Regions from separate parts of the Effusibacillus dendaii genome, predicted to be linked through region 1. Evidence: riboswitches for the same ligand, from Rfam matches in the RefSeq annotation. Region 1 holds a riboswitch; each other region holds the start of a gene.
The links. Region 1 has a riboswitch for cyclic di-AMP ahead of skT53_RS17265 (DUF3055 domain-containing protein). Riboswitches for the same ligand answer to the same signal wherever they lie in the genome.
Positions count from the first base shown of each region.

Region 1 (2,196 bases):
TTGTGTAATGTAAACTTACATAAACATAACACTAAGTAGTTCTGTTGTTTTGTTGCAACTACTATTTTTACAATTCTTTCCCGATGCGTTATTCTATGTGTAAAGTATTGAGAACCTAAAATATCATGCAAAAGCAAGGAGGGACGGTATTCCTCTTACAGCTGTATCCGTTAGGATCCAACCATACGAATGAAAATCATGAAAATCATTGCACAAATTGCGTTTTTATACGCTGTTTCATTTGTTGGAGATTGGCTGCACAACTTGCTGCACTTGCCGATTCCGGGCAGTATTATTGGTTTTTTTCTATTATTGGTCGCGCTTGTTGTCATTCTTGTCTGTTTTCAAATCCCGTATAGTACCTATATGATTGGAGGGCAATGGAGTAACCTCCTGTTAGGACCATCCGTTGTTTCTCTTGCCTACCCGTTATATAAGCAAAGGAACATCTTAATCAAAAATTTGCTCCCGGTTTTAGGCGGATTCCTCCACTGGCCGCTGTATTTGTCATGATCGCAGGATTGACTGGTCCCGTCTTTGGCCCCTATATCTTCAACTGGTTCAGAATCAACAATTTTTTGGGTCGGGGAATCGCACTGGGCAGCGCGTCGCATGCGATCGGAATCGCGAAGGCTTTTGAATATGGAGAACAAACGGTATCGATCAGTTCCGTTGCGATGACGTTGAGCGCGCTCTCTGGCTCTGTTTTTGCACCTTTGATTGTTTGGCTGTTTTATTTGTGAGAACTTCCAGAATCAGAGCACATCAAACATGAATTTCGGATCGATTTTTGGATAAATTGAAAACGACCTTCTCGAAAGAAGGTCGGATTTTCCACAGACGTGTGTCTATAGCAGCAAGGTTTCCGATGCTTAATACTCCGAGTGAAGCAATCGATCAGCAAGCGGTTCCTTTAAGAAATTTGATAAGCGAACGGCATCTGCCTTACTCAAGCCAAACGTCGCAACAAGGTGGTCGAGGTTGTCCATGTCGTCAATAGCCAAAATCGCGCTTCGATTCGATTGAAGACAAGTCACCAACGTTTTTCCGAAAAAGTGTCCGGTGTATGTCAACGTAAAATCGAATCGGGTTCCGCCAGATACGAATCCGACATGACGCGTGCGGGTCGTTTCCTCGTGATCTAAAAAAGGCTTCTACCGAAGCATATTCGCGGTCAAGCGGCGTCTATTAGAGGAAACCTTTTTCGACAGCCGAAAGTATAAAAATGGTGATGGAATATCACATTTTTATATTTTCTAAGCTGTTAAAAAACCCCCATAGGAAAAATCCCTACGGGGCGTAAAATTAAGAAATTGGAACAATGTCCTCACTCCTCTCTTAAACACTTACGAGGTTAGCTGTCGGATTCGGGCTTAAGAGATTGCCCTACCGATCGATCGACCGGATTCACCCCAAAATTGTTTCCCCCGCTTCCTTTCGGAATTCAGCGGCCTAGTTAAGCCTCCACTAATATTTACAAGTGAACTCATCGCTTGATCCGATGGTACCGTTACGGTTGCTCCATCGTCCTGCAGTCTTACAAATCCCTGATAGGCCGTAATCCCCAATATTCCTTTATGAGAAAGCATGTTATCCGCTACTATCAGTCCTCCTGACCGGAGTTTCGGCCATACCATCGCGAGGTAAAAAATGTATTCTTCCTTCACTGCATCGATAAACACAAAATCCCACGGGCCCTCGAGTGATGCCACCGTCTGTAAAGATCTCCCTCAATCAACTCAATGTATTTGTCGAGTCCCGCCTTTTCAAAAGTCTGTTTGGCCAATTCAATCTTAAAAGAATCGTTTTCGCAAGTGTACACCTTACCCCCGTTGGCTCTTGCGGCATCAGCCAGAAACAATGTCGGATAACCGCCTGATGAGCCAATCGGCAGATAAAAACCGTCCAATCAAAACAGATCAGACGGTCTTTAAGTCGGATAGGGAACTATCGTCCGGGAGGTACGGAACTATCGTCCAGGAATGTCAGAAACAGGCGTACCCGCGATTCCCCAGTGCGTTTTGGGAACTTCCGAAACCACAACGCGAACGTTTTCTTTCGGTACGTCTAACGTGTTTACGATCGTATCCGTTACGTCACGAATCATCTGCTTGATTTTTTCCTCCGGTCTGCCCTCAAGCATCTGAATTTGTACAAATGGCATATCGCACAGCCCCTTTTTATTGGATTTTTGGC
Region 1 is NZ_AP023366.1:3,252,059-3,254,254, reverse strand. Features, by position in the region: partial or broken gene skT53_RS17270 (LrgB family protein) at 190-743, shown strand; partial or broken gene skT53_RS17265 (DUF3055 domain-containing protein) at 873-1,130, opposite strand; cyclic di-AMP (ydaO/yuaA leader) riboswitch at 1,329-1,460, opposite strand; partial or broken gene skT53_RS19285 (SAM-dependent methyltransferase) at 1,590-1,712, opposite strand; gene skT53_RS19280 (O-methyltransferase) at 1,664-1,909, opposite strand; gene skT53_RS17250 (4-oxalocrotonate tautomerase) at 1,970-2,164, opposite strand.

Region 2 (2,196 bases), 1.6 Mb from region 1:
ATTGAATTGAACCGTCAACAGGTTGCTGTGGTCGCGCAAAGCCAAATATCGCTTGTACATCTGTTCTTCGCCAACTGTTTCCGGTCCGATCCGTTCCACCCTTCCACCTGTTTGTCGAATGAGGGATTCTGCCGCCTCAATCCCCTCCGTTTTACGTACAGGGATCGATACATTAGCCGCGCCGCCTGCGGCCGCCATATCCAGTAAATGAGGTGTCGCCTGGCTGGATAACAGGTCCCATTTCAAACCGGGAATGACCACCACAATCACCTGATTCTCCTGTTGCCCCCAGGCGGCCGCAGGCGTAACCTGTAAGAGACTGAGGCATAGAATAAAAAGTTGAAAGAATCTGATTATCCGCCCGCTGCCGCGTTTCATGCAATCCCTCTTTCTATCCTAACGATTTCAGTTCCATTTTCTAGAATGCAAAAAAAGGAACCTGATTATACAGGCCCCTTTCTCGATTGGAACTTTTTAGTTTAACATACGAACTTGAACATTCTGTACGCCAAATTGACTGATACCTTGCGCATCTGTATCGATGTATATGTCAATCCGGTTGCCGCGAATTTTCCCGCCTGTGTCCTCCGCTACCGCCTGAAAGCCATCTGGCGGCAGATTCGGATTTGAGTAACCGGAAATCCAAACTTTTGTCCCGATAGGAATCACGTTTGGATCAACAGCAATGACACCTTGCCGGACAGTCGTTCCGGAATAGGTCTTGCCGCCATTTTTCCAATTCACATCAGATGGACCGTATGCGGTGGCCCGCATCGCCAATGTTTTTCCTTCGGTCGTTCCAACTGTCTGCGCCACTTTTACAACGGTTGGAGTCGCTTCTCTCAACGCGGAAAGACCGCTGCGGCTTGCTGCTATATGCGTACTGTCAACAGCAACCGTATTCGGCCGGTAGTTTTGACTGGCGGCTTGATCGCTCTGGGGAGCAGTTTGTCCACCCAACTGCGCCATTTCTCCGTTCGATTGCGCAGCTTGTTCGTTCGGTTGAACAGCTTTTCCGACTGGTTGAACCGTTTGTTCGCCTACCGGAAAAACTTGTCCACTATTTTGAGGGGCAGCTTGCTGTCCGGCACTGACTATTGCCGGAGATAAAAATTGGCCTGTCTGCCGATCATCCACTTTACTGGACAAATCGGCCAATTTGATCAAATCAGGCAGATCCCCTACGTGATGGGCTTGCCCTTCAACTGGTAAAAAAAGGAATGCAAACAAAGCACATGTAGCCTTAATACGTAACATACAGTCTCCTTCCTAAGCCTCCGAAGTTAGCTGACGGGTTCGGTAGAAGGTACCCTTGTTCCGGAAAATCGTTGCTCTCCGGTCCTTTCACCCCAAAAAACGGTTCCTCCGTACTTCAGCATGCGAACAAAGTCACGCATGCGCGGATTCGGCTTGTAAAATTCCTGTAAATTATACGAAATTGAAAGTAAAAAATCATTAGGAATCTGCTGGAAAAAAGCTTATTTTACGACTTTCACCTGTGCAATGTCAGGATCATCCGGTCCTTGCACCGGCAACCCCGCTTTCATATGTTCCCGGATATACTCAATATTCTCGCGAGTGACAATTTCTCCCGGCATCAGGATGGGAATTCCCGGCGGATACACCATTACCAATTCGGCAAATGTCCGTCCGATCGCTTCATCAAAAGGAACTACCTCTGTTTCTGAATAGAACGCCTCACGAGGCGACATGGCCAACCGTGGAATTTCCGGCAGACGCACCTGTACCATCGGTTTCCCGGTTTGGTACACATGACGCTCCGCAATCCGACGCAGGGCATTCAGCAAAGCATCGATCGTTTCCCTTGTATCGCCGCCTGTCACGATGCACAGAATATTGTAGAGGTCCGACAATTCCACTTCAATATTAAACTCTTCCCGCAAAATACGCTCCACATCATACCCGGTAATCCCCAATTTCACAACGGAAACGGTTAATTTCAGGGGGTCCAGGTCATAAACGGATGAGTTGTGCAGAATTTCTTTGCCGAAACAATACAGTCCGTCGATTCGGTTAATCTCTTGGCGGGCATAATCCGCCAGTTCGAGTGCTTTGTCAAGCATATCGTGACCGTTGATCGCCAAATGTTTCCTCGCTGTATCCAGCGAAGCCAACAGCACATAGGAGGTGGACGTAGTGGTCAGCATCGACAGAATCGACTGCACATGGTTCGGA
Region 2 is NZ_AP023366.1:1,432,135-1,434,330, forward strand. Features, by position in the region: gene skT53_RS07760 (hypothetical protein) at 1-378, opposite strand, end outside; gene skT53_RS07765 (3D domain-containing protein) at 475-1,257, opposite strand; cyclic di-AMP (ydaO/yuaA leader) riboswitch at 1,258-1,421, opposite strand; gene skT53_RS07770 (aminotransferase class I/II-fold pyridoxal phosphate-dependent enzyme) at 1,479-2,196, opposite strand, start outside.
Region 2: another riboswitch for cyclic di-AMP. It lies ahead of skT53_RS07765 (3D domain-containing protein); the one in region 1 lies ahead of skT53_RS17265 (DUF3055 domain-containing protein).

Region 3 (2,196 bases), 1.7 Mb from region 1:
GCTGCGATGGATGCGGAAACGGTGTTCCTGCCTTTCTTGCTTCCGCTTACCACTTTATTTTCGCTGGGCGCATATGGAGGGTATGGCACACCATACGGATACGGGTACGGCAGACCGTATGGATTCGGTAGGCCTTATGGTTATGGGTATGGAGCACCGTACGGGTACGGTGGAGGTTATTGGTGGTGACAATCGCGAATGACCGGATTTGAGGAGCAGACAGGGCAGGATTTGGGAGGAAAAGTCTGGATATAACTGATAATTCCGGCTGATATGGGGAGAGACAGTCTCAGCTGAAATAATCAGAATATTTCCGGGGTGAATGGAAAAAATCGAATGTGTTATCATAAGTACAACAAATAAATGAATGGTTTATTCATTCAACGTATTTATTATTAAACAAACAGGCTGAATTCCATTGTATGGAAGCGGGGGAACCAAGTTCCTGGGGTTAATCCTGGCTATGCCAGGAGGGATGTGAGAAACTTCTCTGCCATCCTACCCGACAGCTAACCTCGTAAGCTAACGCAGGGAAGATCCAAGATTGCAAATCGGCGGGATGCAGACTATTTTCTTTTTCTGCCGCTTTTGCCAGGTCGCGGATTCGGTCGTTGTATTCATCTTTTGGTGATGCGCGCGTCAGACCGGTGCAGACTTTTTCTTGGAACTTCGGTTCCGTGAAAAAGCAGCACCGGTCTTTTTTGTTGCATGGCCTGGATGTGCGAGATGAGATCAGAAAGGAGAAATGAAATGAAAAGCAAAACTTTGCAATCAAAATGGGCTGCGATGTTGACCGGTGTTCTGGCTGCCGGGCTTTTATTGGCAGGATGCGGCGGCAGCACAAGCGGGTCGGCGCAAGATTCCGGCAAACAGGAAACTGCGTTTGAAAAAGCAAAACGGCAGGGGTATGTGACAGTCGGTTTTGCCAACGAAAAACCATACGCCTATGCGGCCCCGGACGGCAAATTGACAGGTGAAGCGGTTGAGGTCGCGCGCGCCGTTCTGAAAAACCTTGGGATCAAAGAAGTAAACGGTGTATTGACCGAATTCGGGTCGTTGATTCCGGGGCTGAAAGCAAAACGTTTCGACATCATTACGGCGGGTATGTATATTACGCCGGAGCGGGCGAAGCAGGTCGATTTTGCCAATCCTGAATACAGTATTGGGGAAGCGATTGCCGTTAAGAAGGGGAATCCGATGAATCTTCACAGTTATAAGGATATTGCCGCCAATTCAGAAGTGAAAGTTGGTGTAATGGGGGGCGCCATCGAGATCGATTATCTGAAAAAGAGCGGGGTGTCGGATAGCCAAATCGTGATTGTATCCGATCAGCCTTCTGCCATCAACGCTCTGCAGGCCGGACGTGTAAACGCCATTACAATGACCGGTCCTTCTTTGCAGGCAGTGATGGATTCAGCGAAAGATCCTTCGATTGAGAGGGTCATGGATTTCGAACAGCCGGTGATCGATGGTAAAAGTATACGCGGTTATGGGGCTGCCGTTTTCCGCCAAGGGGACGATGATTTCCGGCAAGCGTATAACGAGGAATTGAAAAAACTGGAGGATTCAGGCGAACTTCTGAACATTCTAAGCCCGTTCGGATTTACCAAGCAGGAACTGCCGGGCGGTAAAACGGCAGAAGAATTATTGAAATAAGGAAAGGGGTGCAGAACCATTTTTCCGACTGACCTGTTTACACCCCTTCTGCACGGGGTAGAAGTGACTCTGCAAGTAATGGCCTGTTCTGCGGTTGCAGCTTTGCTCCTTTCATTCACCGCTGGGTTGTGTCGTTTGTCAAAATGGGCATGGGTGCGAATGGCTGCAGCCGTATATGTGGAATTTTTTCGGGGTACTTCATTGCTGGTGCAAATGTTTTGGCTGTTTTTCGCTTTGCCAATATTGGGAATTGAACTGGAGCCGATGACAACAGGTGTTCTGGCGTTAGGACTGAACTATGGCGCTTACGGTTCGGAGATTGTCCGTAGTTCGATTCAGGCGATTCCAAAAGGGCAGACGGAAGCTGCAATCGCGTTGAACCTGACCTCGTTTCAGCGGATGCGGAGCGTGATCCTCCCGCAAGCGTTTACTCTGATGCTGCCCGCTTTCGGAAATCTGTTGATTGAACTTTTAAAAGGCACATCGCTTGTTTCGCTGATCACATTATCCGATTTGACGTTTACCGGTATGCTGATGCGA
Region 3 is NZ_AP023366.1:1,588,895-1,591,090, reverse strand. Features, by position in the region: gene skT53_RS08720 (hypothetical protein) at 1-189, shown strand, start outside; cyclic di-AMP (ydaO/yuaA leader) riboswitch at 397-540, shown strand; gene ehuB (ectoine/hydroxyectoine ABC transporter substrate-binding protein EhuB) at 751-1,656, shown strand; gene ehuC (ectoine/hydroxyectoine ABC transporter permease subunit EhuC) at 1,690-2,196, shown strand, end outside.
Region 3: another riboswitch for cyclic di-AMP. It lies ahead of ehuB (ectoine/hydroxyectoine ABC transporter substrate-binding protein EhuB); the one in region 1 lies ahead of skT53_RS17265 (DUF3055 domain-containing protein).